DNA from 2 places in the Planococcus lenghuensis genome. Region 2 is predicted to be linked to the other one. Evidence: riboswitches for the same ligand, from Rfam matches in the RefSeq annotation. Region 2 holds a riboswitch; the other holds the start of a gene.

Region 1 (7,346 bases), 1.2 Mb from region 2:
ATTTGTCCATTGCGGAAACCGCGGAAGCGCTCGGCTGGACAGAAGGGAAAGTGAAAACCGTCCAGCATCGGGGAATTAAAGTGCTGCGTGAAAAAATGAACGCGGGCGAAAGGGGTGGCTCGGATGGCACATAATGAATGGGATGACGATCGCATTGAACAGCTGCTCCGGGAATTTCCGAAAATTGAAGACCACCGGCCGAAAGAAGAAGTTCAAAGGCGGCTTCAAAGAGAAACAAAACCGCCAAAAAGGCAGACGCATTGGATGCCCGCTGTCGTTGCGGCAGCGGCATTCCTGACCTTGGGCATCCTGTTGGCTTCTTTCCTCGGCCGGGAAACCAATTTTGAAACGGCCGGAATGGAAGAAGCGGAACTTGTGGAAGAAGAGGCTGCCCTCGATAACGGCGGTGAAGAAGCGGCCGTTGAGGAAGAGGCTGTAATGGAAGAGGAAGCAGTTGAAGAAGCGGCGACAGCTGAAGGAGAAGGAATGGCAGAAAGTGCGGAAATGGCTCCATTGGCAGAGGACGTTCGCACAGCCGTCTATCCTGGAGACTTGGAAGGTTATGAACTACTGTCACTCGGACTGACAACCGAAGCATTTGTTGTTCCGGTTTCAGTGCTTGTTCCGTCCGAGCTGCTCGACGGCACGGAGCCGGAAATTGCTGCCTTGTATAATGCCTTTGCAGCTGAAGTGGATGAAGAAGCGCTGGGATTCGATGATTATCATCCGTATCCCGGCACGATTGCATCAGAAGACGGAACAGTCGTGCATGAGCTGCCGGCTGATCACGAGTTCGGGCTTTCATCAGCCACTGCTTCCGTCTATATGGCGAGTCTGCAGGAAACCTTCCGGGAGGCCGAGCAGATTGAAGTGATAACAGAAACAGGTGAGCAGGCGGAAATTGACCCGATCGGACCTGTGGAGCCGATAACCGGCGGGGTTGAAGGCGCAGCTTATTTTGTCTTCACGGCAGCAAACGGGGAAATGTACTTGGCGCCGGATTACGGCTCCGGCTATAGTTCTGCTGTTGAAGCGCTCACCGCACTTCAGGAAGCACCGAGCGATCTGCTGGCATCTCCGATTCCGGAGGACATTGCATACGCAGTAGAGGAACAGGCGGGAACAGTGATTGTCACATTTGCTGAGCCGCTGGATCTTTCTCTTCTCGATGAGACGGAAATCGCCAGACTTTTTGAAAGCCTTGCACTGACAGCCGGCTCATTCGGCAATGAAGTCAGGGTGGTGAATGTGTTGCAGGACACTTGGATGAATTATGATCTCTCACTGCCGCTTGAACCACCGGTTGCACCGAACAAAGTGCTATGGATTCCATGATGAAAGTTCGGGCAGTTTCAAAAACCGTTCTGCTGCCGTCCGGCCGGACGGCAGGTTTGAAAATAAAATGGAAGCCCTGTAAGCATTTCTGTTTACAGGGCTTCCATTTTTATTTAAGATTAAGATAATTACACCGCGGAAGCGGTTAAAAAAATAGTCGATTCATCTTCGGGGCAGGGTGCAATTCCCTACCGGCGGTAATTGGAGCAGGTTCTGCTTCATCAGCCCGCGAGCCGCAAGGCAGGATTTGGTGCGATTCCAAAGCCGACAGTACAGTCTGGATGGGAGAAGGTGAAGGTGCGGATGTATGCCGTTTTTCCAATCCGGCATGCTGAATTCAGTGTGCCTGTTCTCCCTTAAGCGTTTTAGCTTAAGGGTTTTGTTTTGGGCGGATACAGTTCGAGCCTTTCTTCTTGATGAATCAAGTGAGGAGAGAGGATTATGAGAAACAAGAAACTGCAGTCGATGCTGGTCATTGGAATGTTATCGAGCATTTCGTTCATCCTGATGCTGTTTAATTTTCCGCTTCCGGCGTTGCCGTCATTTCTGAAAGTGGATTTCAGTGATGTGCCGGCGCTGATTGCTGCAATTACGATGGGACCGGCAGCCGGCATCCTGGTTGCTGCATTCAAAAATGTGCTGGACTGGCTGCTATCCGGCAGCCCTACAGGCGTTCCGGTCGGGCATTTGGCAAATTTTACAACGAGTCTGCTTTTCATTCTGCCAGTCTATGCAATCTACCGGAAAGCGTCCAGTCTGCGCGGCCTTGGTTTTGGTCTTGTAGCCGGCACGTTGTCGATGGCTGTCGGCATGAGTATTCTAAACTTTTACGTCTTCCTGCCGATGTATACGTATTTTCTGAATATGCCGGAAATGACAGGGAGCGCACTTATTGAAAGTGTTGTACTCGGAATCTTGCCATTCAATGTTATTAAAGGCCTCCTGCTGACCGCGGCCGTTATACTCTTGTTCAAAAGCATGCAGCCATGGATTGAAAAGCAGCGCGCGTTATACAGTCAGTGAACAATTTATGAACAATAACGAAGAAATATAAAAAGCCGGGAAACCGGCTTTTTTTGCTGGGGAATAATCAGTGTCCAGGCATTATTCTGCTTGTTCTTTATTGAGTGTATGGGTTGCTATGACAGGTCATAAGAAAAGCCGGAAGCACCATGCTTCCGGCAGACTATCAGTCTTCAAATTTAAGCGGATCGCCGTCAAACGGAGCGTCTTCCACCTTGATGGAATCGGTCGGACAGCCCTCAAATGCATCCATCATGTCTTCTTCGAGTTCATCTGGCACTGGGGTATTCCCCATGTTATCATCAAGGATAACAAAGGCGATTCCTTCGTCATCGTAATCATAAATGTCTGGTGCAGCTGCACCGCACGCTCCACATGCAATGCATGTATCTTTATCAACTATTGTATATTTAGGCATAGCTATCCTCTCCTTTAAGTAATCCCCGGACACGCTCCGCAGAGCTATCGTATTTATTCTAATCATGTTTACTGAGCATTTCAACCAATAGATGTCTGGAGGGACGGAAGTTGTCATTTGAAGAAGCGATCTTGGCCATAATGAAGAAGCTGAATGGGCAGCGGACAGTGTCCGCGCCCTATCACGTGCTGAAAGGAAAAAAGTCCGGTCAGACCATTCAGGATATCGGTTATTTCAGCCTCCATCCTTTTTTTGGTGTCATGCCGGCGCTGAAAAAAGAAAAGTACGATGAAGCGGTCGCCGCACTGCGGTACAGCGGCTTTATCGGAGAAGCGGACAAGCAGATCCGGCTATTGGCCGGAGGAGAGAAGTTGGCGCTTCCCGAACATCATTTTAACGGCTGGAAGTATCAGGGGCGGGAGCGGCTCTTTTTTGCCCGGTTGTCGCTGGTTATTCAAACGCTGTCACATAAGCATCAGGGCATCCGGGTGTTCGACCCGGTCCAGAACCGGACGGATATTCAGCAATGGGTGAAGAAGTACCTGATGGATACAACCTATGCTGCACCGGAAACATATAAAGCGTTCAAAGAAGAAATGGAACGAAGTTTAGGGGCCGCTGCGACCGGCGATGACGGGAAATCGGTGCTGTTAGGCCGGTTTTCCGGCTATGGGATCAGCGGTCAGACGTGGCAGCAGATGGCAGCAGAGCGCGGCTGTTCGGAAATGGATGTCCGACTGGCAGCGACTGAGACTCTGCATAGCTGGCTTGACGAAATCAGTGATGGTGATTACCCGCTGCTGATTCCGTTTCTTGAAGATGTAATCCGGCGTTCGGCGCTGACCGATTCCACACGACGGACAATCCATCTGTTTAAGGAAGGACATTCGATGGAGGAGATCGCTGCGATCCGGCGGCTCAGACCGAGCACGATCGAAGATCATTTCGTCGAAATGGCCATGAATGATCCGGCGTTCGATGTCACGCAATTCATGAAGCGGGAAGATTATGACCGGGTATCCGCGGTGAGCCGGGGAGCTGATACAAAACGTTTGCGGGATATAAAAGAACAGCTTCCGGACTTGAGCTATTTTCAGATCCGGCTCGCGCTGTCTGCGAAAGGGGGAGAAACATGAACCTTGAACAATTGCTGGAAGACAAATACGGCTACAGATCTTTCCGTACCGGGCAAAAGGAAATAATCAGCGAAGTGCTGAACGGCCGCGATGTGCTGGCATTGCTCCCCACCGGCATGGGCAAGTCGCTCTGTTACCAGCTTCCCGGTCACGTGCTCCCAGGCAGTGTGCTGATTGTGTCACCTTTATTGTCATTGATGCAGGATCAAGTCGCCCAGCTGAAAAAAATGGGTGAAAAAAGCGTCGTGGCGATTAATTCATTTTTAAAAGCGGAAGAAAAAGAGCAGATCTGGCAGGCGATCGGCGACTACCGGTTCATTTTCATATCTCCTGAAATGCTGCTGCAACCGCAAGTGATCCGCCGATTGCAGCGAATCACAATTGCCCTGGTTGTAGCGGATGAAGCACATTGCATTTCGCAATGGGGATTCGATTTCCGCCCGGATTACCTGCGGATTGCCGAAGTGCTTCCGGCGCTCGGTGCGCCGCAAGTGCTCGCTCTTACAGCGACTGCGACCAAAAAAGTGGAACAGGATATCCGGCACTACCTGCAGCTGGATGATCCGGTCATCTATATCCATCCGATGGACCGAAAAAATATCGCATATGACTTAAAAAATTTCCGGGACGGGGAAGAAAAACGGGAATGGCTGCTGGCATTTGCTGAAACGTATGAAGGGCCCGGTATTGTCTATGCAGGTACCCGCCGGAAAGCGGAGGAACTGGCCGGAATTCTGACGGATAACGGACTGCCGGCAGCTTTCTACCATGGCGGAATGGAACAACAGGACCGGATCTTCATTCAGCAGCAATTCCAGAACGGGGAAATCAATTGGGTCTGCTCAACGAATGCGTTCGGCATGGGAATTCATGTGCCGAACGTCCGGCACGTCATTCATTTTCAGATTCCGACTGCAATTGAAGAATTCGTACAGGAAGTCGGTCGGGCTGGCCGGGACGGGCTCCCGGCACTGGCGACACTCCTGATGGCTCCCGGTGATGAAAAGCTGATGCAGGCGCTGCTGATTGATGAGCTGCCGACCCGGCATGAAATCGAAGCGGTTGCTTCAGACAGTGCCGGCCGGGTGGATTTAGTGGAAGCCGGCATTGTCCGGGAAACTTCCTACCGCGTCATCCGATATTGGCTGGGCCGGATGACACCCGAACAAACCATTGTTCAAATTGAACGGCTGGCTGAAGATAAATTGATGAGAGCCGCCAGTATGACGGGTCTTGCAGAGAGCGGAAAATGTCTTCGGGCGTATATTCTCGGATATTTTGACCAGCAATTACAGGAACATCCAGAGAATTGCTGCCTCTGGTGCGGCATTGATTATGAGCCATATCCGTTGAGAACAACTGAGTCGGAAGAATCGGAAAGTTTGCACTGGCAACAGCGGCTAAGCAGACTGCTGCCGTAATTTTTTGACTATGCTGGCATTTACAACCGGGATATTTTTCGTCATAATAGAACTATCAGATTAGATAGGAGCAAAATAGATGGGGAACCGAAAGTACCGAAAACCGATTGACAGATATCAGCCGCCGACGCCTATGGATACTAAAAAATCGCCGTCGCGGACTGCCCGCCGGCAAGCTGGAAAAGGATCCGCAGCGAATCATGAGCAGCGAAATGCAGGGGCGAGCAGAGGCGGACGTCTTCTGTCTGTTTTGTTTTTTGTCTTTATCTTTCTTCCTGTGTTCGCTGTCTTTTTGTACGTCGCTGTTATCTATAGCCCTGACGAGGAAAAACAAATCAGCGTCAGCAGCAGTAATGAGGTAAGCTTTCAGGAAAATGCCAAACCGATCACGCCCCTTGTTATTCCGGATGAAGAGCCTGCTGAGGAAGCGCCGGAAGAACCAGCCGCTGAACCGGCGGCAGAAATAACGGAAGAGGAACCTGAAGCTGTGCAGGAAGTGGAGCCGGCGGAAGAGCCTGCTCCGGAAAAACCTGCGGAGCCGGAACCTGAAGAACCGGATGCGCCCCAGCAAATACATACTGTTCAAAAAGGTGAAACACTTTACCGGATTGCAATCAGTTATTACGGCACGAGTACAGCAGTCGACCGGATTATGCAGGCGAACGGCATGAATACACCGGATCTGTCGATTGGTGAAACGCTTGTGCTGCCGAATTGAAAAAATCAGCAAACAATAATACCAATCCATGACAGACAATGGGCTAGCAGTGATAACTGGAGGCGATTTAGATGTTTGTGAAAAGTGTAATGGTCAAGCGGGAGAAGTGTTTTAAGCTCTCGCCGGCTGATTCGGTTCAAAAAGGAATCGAGTTGCTGGAAAAGCATCAGATCGATGCCCTCCCGGTAGTTGAAGGAAATAAATACAAAGGAATTTTCACTTGGTATCATGCATACCGGGCGCATTTTGAATCCGGCCTGGACAAAGAGGAGTTCTTGAAGACGGTACGGGCGGCAGATATTCTGGTCAATCAGGACGTTCATTTGACTGTCAATGCGGTATACGAAGAAGCCCTTCTGAAATTGAACAATTTTCCGATCATTGCAGTGGTTGACGGAACCGAATTCCTTGGAATTGTGACACGTTATGATGTGATGAACCAGCTGCAAAGCGCATTCGGCAATCAGCGGAAAGGGGTCCGGATTTCATTTACTTCCGCTGAAACTGAAGGCCGGATTGCACGGCTAGCCGATATCATCGATAAATTTCATGAGTCGGTCATCTCGCTTGTTACATTCGATGAGACTGATAAGCTTGTCCGGCGAATCGTGTTGAAAGTTGAGAAAAAGAACAACATCGACCGTTTTCTGAAAGAACTGGGCAAAGCCGGGTTCCGTGTGCTTGACATAACTGAAGATTAACAGGTAAAAAGGTAAAGCGACGCTTTACCTTTTTTTGCTTAGGAGAGATTAGAGATGTTTAAGAGAATTGCGCTGACAATCATTGCCGGCGGAACGGGCCTCCTTGCCCGTATGTTCTGGAATGCGTTTCACGCCACCCAGAAATATGAAGTTTTTGAGTTGAAGGCCCCCCGGCAGTTTGAGCCTTTTCGGATGCTGTTCATTTCAGATATCCACCGGCGGAAACTCCAGCCCGGATTTGCTGAAGGAACGCCTGATATAATCATCATTGGCGGAGATCTGGCAGAAGGCGGAGTGCCTCCTGAGCGGGTTCGGCACAATCTGGAAGTGCTTGCAGCCATGGCTCCTGCATATTTCATCTGGGGCAATAATGACAGAGAGCTGCGGGAACAGAAACTGCGGCGCATGTTCGCCGAGACAGGAGTGACCATTTTAGAGAACGAATCAGTCAATCTGTTCGGAAATCCTCACCTGAAACTGATATCGTTTGATTATTTTGCATTCAAACGGAATGGATTACAGGAAGCGTTCAAGGGTGTTGATGAGCAGGATACCGTGATATTCCTGTCCCATACGCCGGAAATCTTTGATCAT
Region 2 (7,346 bases):
AAAACCGGTTCATTGGCGACATATACAGCTCCGGCCATTCTGATTTTGCTTGTGTACTTCACCGCTTCTTATTTGAATTTCATCTATTGAAAAAAAGAGCGCCTCCGCTCTTTTTTTATGCTACTCTAAAGAAGTACAAGAATTCTGACTTTAGAGGTGTTGCATATGTTGAATGAGTTATACAAAAAGCTGGATAGCCGATTTAATGATATGGTGGAAATCCGCCGCTATCTGCACATGAATCCGGAACCTTCTTTCAAAGAGACGAAAACAGCCAAGTACATCGCTGATTTTTATCGGGATCTCGGCGTGGAGGTGCGTACGAATGTCGGCGGCAATGGTGTAGTTGCTACTGTCCGCGGCGGCAAGCCAGGTAAAACGGTTGCGCTTCGCGCTGATTTCGATGCACTGCCGATTCACGATGAAAAAGATTGTGAGTATAAATCAACAGTGGAAGGCGTCATGCATGCCTGCGGACATGATGGGCATACAGCGACGCTCCTGACACTTGGCAAGACCCTTCATGAACTGAAAGATGAACTGCCGGGCACGTATGTCCTTATTCATCAGCACGCTGAAGAATACCAGCCGGGCGGCGCAATTTCTATGATCGAAGATGGCTGTCTCGACGGTGTGGACGTCATTTTCGGCACTCATCTGTGGTCGACGAAACCCTTCAGGCAAATTGAGTACCGGGTTGGGCCGATCATGGCTGCAGCTGATCGCTTTGAGATCAAAGTAAAAGGCCGGGGCGGCCATGGCGCGATGCCGCATGAAACGAAAGATGCGGTCGCCATTGGTGCTCAGCTTGTCACTGCTTTGCAGCAAATTGTATCCCGGCGGGTTGATCCTTTAGAACCGGCCGTGCTGTCAATCGGTACGTTTAAAGCGGAAAATTCCTTCAATATCATCGCAGATGAGGCTCAGCTTCATGGAACAGTCCGGACGTTCAGTGAAGAGACCCGTACGCTGATCGAACAGGAAATGGGCCGGATCATCCGGGGAACAGCTGAAGCTGCAAACTGTGAGATTGAATTCGATTTTGTCCGCGGCTATCCGACTGTGGATAACCATGAAAATGAGACGATGTATTTGAAAGAGACAGCCGAGCAGGTACCCGGCGTTGATGCCGTGGCTGAAAGTGCACCTCAAATGGGCGGTGAAGATTTCGCTTATTACATGCAGCATGTTCCGGGAAGCTTCTTCTTCACCGGCGCCATGCTTGAAGACGAGAAGCGGGTCTATCCCCATCACCACCCCCGCTTCGATTTCGACGAACGGGCAATGGTCCTTGCCGCCAAGACACTCGGGGCTGCCGCAATCGGCGTTCACGACAAATAAGAGAAAAAGGACCGGCTCAGAAATGAGTCGGTCCTCTTTTTGATCGGTTTATAAGTTTTTCACCAGGTTCGCCATTTCAATCGCATTGGCTGCCGCTTCCCAACCTTTGTTGCCGGCTTTTGTGCCTGCCCGCTCAATCGCCTGTTCGATGGAATCGGTCGTCAGCACACCGAAAATGACAGGAATACCTGACTGGTCGGCTGCACGGGATACGCCTTTCGCTGCTTCACTGCACACGTAATCGAAGTGAGGAGTCGCGCCGCGAATAACGGTCCCGAGTGTGATCACTGCATCATACTTGCCGCTCATCGCCATTTTCTTTGCCACGAGGGGAATTTCAAACGCCCCCGGCACCCAGGCGACCGATACATTCTCTTCTTCCACTCCGTGCCGCCGAAGCGCATCTTCCGCACCACTCAATAACTTGCTTGTAATAAATTCATTGAACCGCCCGACGACAATGCCGATTCGCAGTCCCTGTCCATTCAAAAATCCTTCAAAATGAGTAGCCATGTTCTGTCTCCTTTACAAGTTGAGCAAGTGGCCCAGCTTGGATTTTTTTGTCTTCATATATGCTTCGTTGTCTTCTGTTGCAGGTGTTTCCAATGCGACCCGCTCGGTCACTTCCAGTCCATAACCGCCAATCCCTGCAATCTTACGCGGGTTATTCGTCAAAAGCCGCATCTTCCGGATACCCAAATCGCGAAGGATTTGTGCACCGATGCCATAATCGCGAAGATCATCCGCAAAACCGAGCTGGCGGTTCGCTTCCACTGTATCGTACCCTTCCGCCTGCAGTTTATATGCTTTCAGCTTATTGATCAGCCCGATACCGCGGCCTTCCTGACGCATATACAGCAGTACACCATTATCCGCCGCTTCAATCTGCTTCATCGCCGCATGGAGCTGGGGACCGCAATCACATTTATATGAGCCGAATACATCACCCGTCAGGCATTCGGAATGCACACGTACAAGGACCGGTTCTTCCGGATTGATATCTCCTTTAATCAGCGCCACATGATCCTGTCCGGTCAACACTTCAGTATAACCCGCGACCCGAAATTCCCCGTAGCTTGTCGGCAGTGTAATTTCGACTTCTTTTGAAATCAGCCGTTCGTTTTTCTGTTTATAGGCAATCAGTTCCTGAATCGTCAAAATCCCCATCCCGAGCCGCTCTGCCACTTTCTGAAGATCACCGACCCGTGCCATGCTTCCGTCCGGGTTCATGATTTCACAAATGACGCCGGCCGGTGCTGCACCTGCGAGCCGCGCCAAGTCAACTGCCGCTTCCGTGTGACCAGCCCGACGGAGGACACCGCCTTCTTTGGCGATCAACGGAAAAATATGGCCTGGCCGCTTGAAGTCCGCAGCTTTCGCGTCTGCATCCAGCATGCGCAAAATCGTATGGGAACGTTCGAATGCACTGATACCGGTTGTAGTGTCCCGGTGATCAATACTGATGGTGAAAGCAGTCCCATGGTGATCGGTGTTCCGATCGGTCATTGGATCCAGCTGAAGCCGGTCTGCGATCTCCTTGGCAACCGGCACACAGATAAGCCCTCTGCCTTCTGTTGCCATCAGGTTGACAATTTCCGGTGATGCCTGTTCAGCAAGCGCAACAAAATCCCCTTCATTCTCCCGGTCTTCATCGTCAATGACGATAACTGCTTTGCCTGCTTTTAAATCCCGGACCGCTTCCTCTGTTGAATAAAACATATGGTACCCTCCTGTCAAAATCCATGTTCCGCTAAATAACTCCGTGTAATGCCCGGCTGCGCCGACATTGTCCGTTCCGTGTACTTTGCAAGCAAATCACATTCGATGTTCACGGAATCACCGATTCCTTTTCCACCAAGAAGGGAATCCTCCTGGGTCGTAGGAATCAGCGAGATCGCAATGGAATTCCGGCCGACGTCAAACACAGTCAGTGACGTGCCATCCACCGCCACAGAACCTTTTACGATCATATATTTCATCAGATCAGCACCAAGTTCGATTGTTTTTGTTATAGCGTTCGACTCGGCTTTAACTGCCCGAATCGTTCCGACGCCATCGATATGGCCATTCACGAAATGACCGCCGAATCGGCCATTTGCGGCCATCGCCCGCTCCAGATTCACACGGGAACCGGTCCGCAGGTTGTTCATGGTCGTCGATTTCACCGTTTCCGGAATGACGTCTGCTGTAAAATGGGCTTTGCCGAACTCTGATACGGTCAGGCAGACGCCATTCACCGCAATGCTGTCTCCCCGTTTCACATCTTCGAGAACGACCGAGCAGGCAATGGTCAATTCCAGCGCCTGCGGTTTGCGCCGGATTGCTGAAACGTGGCCGATTTCTTCTATAATACCGGTGAACATTCAGTCAGCCTCCTTAAATATGGCACGGATACGGATATCTGACCCGAGTTGGTCAACGTCTGTAATCTCCAGTTTGAGACTGTCCGCCATATCCGCCCGCCGGTTGCTGGTGAAAACAGACGGCCCGTTACCGATCAGCTTCGGCGCCTGGTACAGATACAGTTCCTGAACAAGCCCTTGTTCAATAAAGCTTGAATGTACCGCAGGTCCGCCTTCCACAAGGAGGGTCATGATGCCACGGGTGTACAGATCCCGGAGCACTTCCTGCAGAAACGACACAGAATCCGGCAGGCGGATCACTTCAACATGTTTCCTGTACTGAACGTCAGGAGCATCTTCCTGACAATAAATCAATGTCCCGGCAGCAGGATCTGCTGTAACCGGGGTATCGGCCGGTGTGCGAAGGTGCCGGTCGAGAATAACGCGAATTGGATTCTTTCCACCATGGGGCAAACGGGTGGTGAGGAAAGGTTGATCATGAAGTACCGTATTGACACCGACTAAAATGGCATCATGGATATGGCGGAGCCGATGGACATCTTCTCTTGCTTCCTCGGAAGTAATCCATTTGCTGCTTCCTGCCTCGGTTGCCATGCGACCGTCCAAGGTAACCGCCGATTTCAGCGTGACATACGGCATTTGATGGGTGATGGAATGAAAAAATGCTTGATTCATCTGCGCTGCTTCCTGTTTCAGTAAACCAGTGATCACTTCAATGCCGGCCTCTTCAAGAAGCTTTACGCCTCTTCCGGAGACAAGCGGATTCGGATCAAGCGTCGCGATAAATACACGCGCTACTCCCGAATCGATGATCTTCAGTGCACAAGGCGGTGTTTTGCCGTAATGTGAACACGGTTCCAGTGTGACATATAAATCAGAGCCGCGGGCATTCTCGCCTGCCATTGCCAGTGCGTGCACTTCCGCATGCGGTTTTCCCGCCTCGAGATGTGCACCCATCCCGACAATCCGGTGATTGTTTACACAGACAGCGCCGACGAGCGGATTCGGTGATGTCTGTCCTTTTGCCTCGCTTGCCAATTGAATGGCAAAATTCATATAATGCGCAGGTTCGATAATAATCTCCTCCTTCCGATACGACTCGAAAGAAGCAGCAGAAACGAAAAGCATTGCGGAAACAAAGCCGTCTTCTTCTCCCATCCAGACTATAACTGTCGGTGCCGGATTTCCACCGGCTCGGCCATTTCCTTTCGCATGGAAACAGTTCACGGACTTGCGGTTTCCCGCTCACCGTCGGTCAGGAATTTCACCCTGCCCCGAAGAAGACGGATCAGTGATCCGTGTTTATTATATTAGCACAGCAGAATCATAAAATGAGAGAAATTAAACCTGAAAACACAGAAAAAACAGCCATCAGCTTCAAAGGAAGCTGATGGCTGCTGCTATTTGCCGGCGACTTGCAGTGTGACAGACGAAACTGCCAATACAGCTGCAAATATGATGAGCGCTGTCAGCGGATCGCCGACAGCCACGAGCGCCACAAGGACTGCCTGTATCACCTGCAGTGTGAAGATGAGCTGTCGGACAGCCCGGCTCCGGTCATACTTTGACAGCGGGAATAATTCATCCATGCGGAAATAGGAAGTGCCGTTCATCCCTTGCCTTAACTGAATGGCTGTTGCGAAAGCCAAAGCCGCCGCGAAAATCCAGACACCAATGGCAAATGACACAAACCAGACGCCGATCATTGCGATCAGTGTCAGACGGACCCATAAATAGAACAAGTCATCAAACCGGATGAATGTACGGGCAACCAAATACAGATGAGCATTCTTTTTTCCTTTACCGATCAGGCGATATATGGGATCCAGCCAGCCGCGCCTCCGGACTTTTCCTTTAATATGCGGTACATCGGTAAAATAATTGGCGAACCGGTAAAACCGGAGCAACCTCCCTTGCTCCAATGCAATGAAATGATCGAACGGAAACGGCTGGTCCTCCGCTTTATTAAGAAGTCTGCGCATATATAAAATCATTGCAAACAGCGGAAGCGCCGCAAAGGCCACCTGCCCCTCCACATAGAAGTACACAAACAGCGCAGCCAGCAGGAACCGGCCAAGCCGGTCACGCCATAATCCTTGGCCGGCCTGCCATTTACGGAAAGCGAACTCGCTTTTAACATTGAACCACTTCATCAATAGCAGCAGGACCGGGAATCCGATCAGATAAGCACTGTCAACACCATACAATGCATTGATCATCGGCAGTGATACGATGTAGATAATCACCGGCAGATACAGCTGACTCATGAACGTCCAGCGAAGTGCCGGCTTCAGAAAGACATCGAGTCTGCTTTCGAGCGGCAGAAAATATACGCTATCGGCTTCCTTTAACAGCGTGGAAGGCGGACTGACTGCAAGCAACAAGCCGAAGACAGGCGCCAGCAGCAATGCCGCCGGGAAATTTTCCGGAATATCGGTAAGCCAGCCGCTGTAGGCATAGCCGGCTGCACCGATTGCAAACAGCAGCACGACTGCTAAATGACCGGTGAAGATATACTTCATATAGTTCTGAACTTCCAGTGCGTACTGGCGCATGCGCACTGTCCAGACATCATGCAGGCTCTTCATCATGGTCATCCTCGGTCATTGCAATATACAGATCATCCAACGTCGCATCCGGCATACTGAACGCTTTGCGCAGATCCGTCATCGTTCCGCTGGCGCGCACCCGCCCGTTGTGCAGCAGAATAATCCGGTCACAATAGCGTTCCGCCGTAGACAGGATATGCGTCGACATCAAGACAGAAGCGCCTTCCCGTTTTTTTGTTTCCATTTGTTCGAGCAATGATTTGATCGCAAGCGGATCGAGGCCGACAAATGGCTCATCAATAATATAAAGAGCCGGATCGGCAAGAAAAGCGCTCATGATCATCACTTTCTGCCGCATGCCCTTGGAAAAATGGGAAGGAAACCAGCGCAGCCGCTTCTCCATCCGGAATTCCTTCAACAGTTCAGCCGACCGGGCCTCCAGTCGCTCTTCTGTTATGCCATAGGCCATCGCCGTCAGCTCCAGATGTTCCCGCAGCGTCAATTCTTCATATAGAACCGGTGTTTCCGGTATGTATGAAAACGAAGACCGGTATGCATCCATATCTTCTGTGATAGTTTTGCCGTTCAGCCGGATCTCACCGGATTTGGGTTGCAGCAATCCGATAATGTGTTTGATCGTCGTGCTTTTGCCGGCGCCATTGAGACCGATCAGCCCCACCAGCTCTCCTTTTTTGATCGAGAATGAAACCTCTTTTAACACCGGCTTTCGCGTATAGCCGCCGGTCAGCGAATCCACTTCCAATACAGCCATCATGAACACCTCTTTCTGTATCGTATTGTACCAAAAGCCACGGTTAATTTCTTTTCTGCTATGCCGTTTATGATAAGATGAAGAAAATTGTGAAAGGATGATGGCGAAATGGCAGATTGTATTTTTTGCAAAATTATTGATGGAGAAATTCCGAGCATTAAAGTGTACGAAGATGAGCATGTTTATGCCTTCATGGATATCATGCCGCTCTCAAAAGGCCATACCCTGCTGATCCCGAAACAGCACCGGGAATTCGTATATGATTTAACGGAACAGGAAGCGGGCACATTATTCGCTGCCGCTCCTAAAATCGCTTCAGCT

Evidence for each region. A riboswitch is a leader RNA that binds a small molecule or an ion and turns the genes downstream of it on or off. The one in region 2 is predicted to bind FMN.
Region 1: linked by a shared signal. The riboswitch ahead of B0X71_RS11525 (ECF transporter S component) and the one ahead of ribD (bifunctional diaminohydroxyphosphoribosylaminopyrimidine deaminase/5-amino-6-(5-phosphoribosylamino)uracil reductase RibD) in region 2 are both predicted to bind FMN.

The regions. Positions count from the first base shown of each region.
Region 1 covers NZ_CP019640.1:2,228,032-2,235,377, reverse strand. Annotated here, with positions in the region: gene sigX (RNA polymerase sigma factor SigX) at 1-134, shown strand, start outside; gene B0X71_RS11530 (hypothetical protein) at 124-1,335, shown strand; FMN riboswitch at 1,496-1,632, shown strand; gene B0X71_RS11525 (ECF transporter S component) at 1,777-2,358, shown strand; gene B0X71_RS11520 (ferredoxin) at 2,525-2,776, opposite strand; gene B0X71_RS11515 (YpbB family protein) at 2,887-3,912, shown strand; gene B0X71_RS11510 (RecQ family ATP-dependent DNA helicase) at 3,909-5,333, shown strand; gene B0X71_RS11505 (LysM peptidoglycan-binding domain-containing protein) at 5,413-6,051, shown strand; gene B0X71_RS11500 (CBS domain-containing protein) at 6,123-6,752, shown strand; gene B0X71_RS11495 (metallophosphoesterase) at 6,807-7,346, shown strand, end outside.
Region 2 covers NZ_CP019640.1:1,030,594-1,037,939, reverse strand. Annotated here, with positions in the region: gene B0X71_RS05255 (sodium:calcium antiporter) at 1-90, shown strand, start outside; gene B0X71_RS05250 (M20 family metallopeptidase) at 166-1,341, shown strand; gene ribH (6,7-dimethyl-8-ribityllumazine synthase) at 1,390-1,854, opposite strand; gene B0X71_RS05240 (bifunctional 3,4-dihydroxy-2-butanone-4-phosphate synthase/GTP cyclohydrolase II) at 1,867-3,060, opposite strand; gene ribE (riboflavin synthase) at 3,075-3,704, opposite strand; gene ribD (bifunctional diaminohydroxyphosphoribosylaminopyrimidine deaminase/5-amino-6-(5-phosphoribosylamino)uracil reductase RibD) at 3,705-4,862, opposite strand; FMN riboswitch at 4,847-4,990, opposite strand; gene B0X71_RS05225 (ABC transporter permease) at 5,105-6,292, opposite strand; gene B0X71_RS05220 (ABC transporter ATP-binding protein) at 6,276-7,028, opposite strand; gene B0X71_RS05215 (HIT family protein) at 7,134-7,346, shown strand, end outside.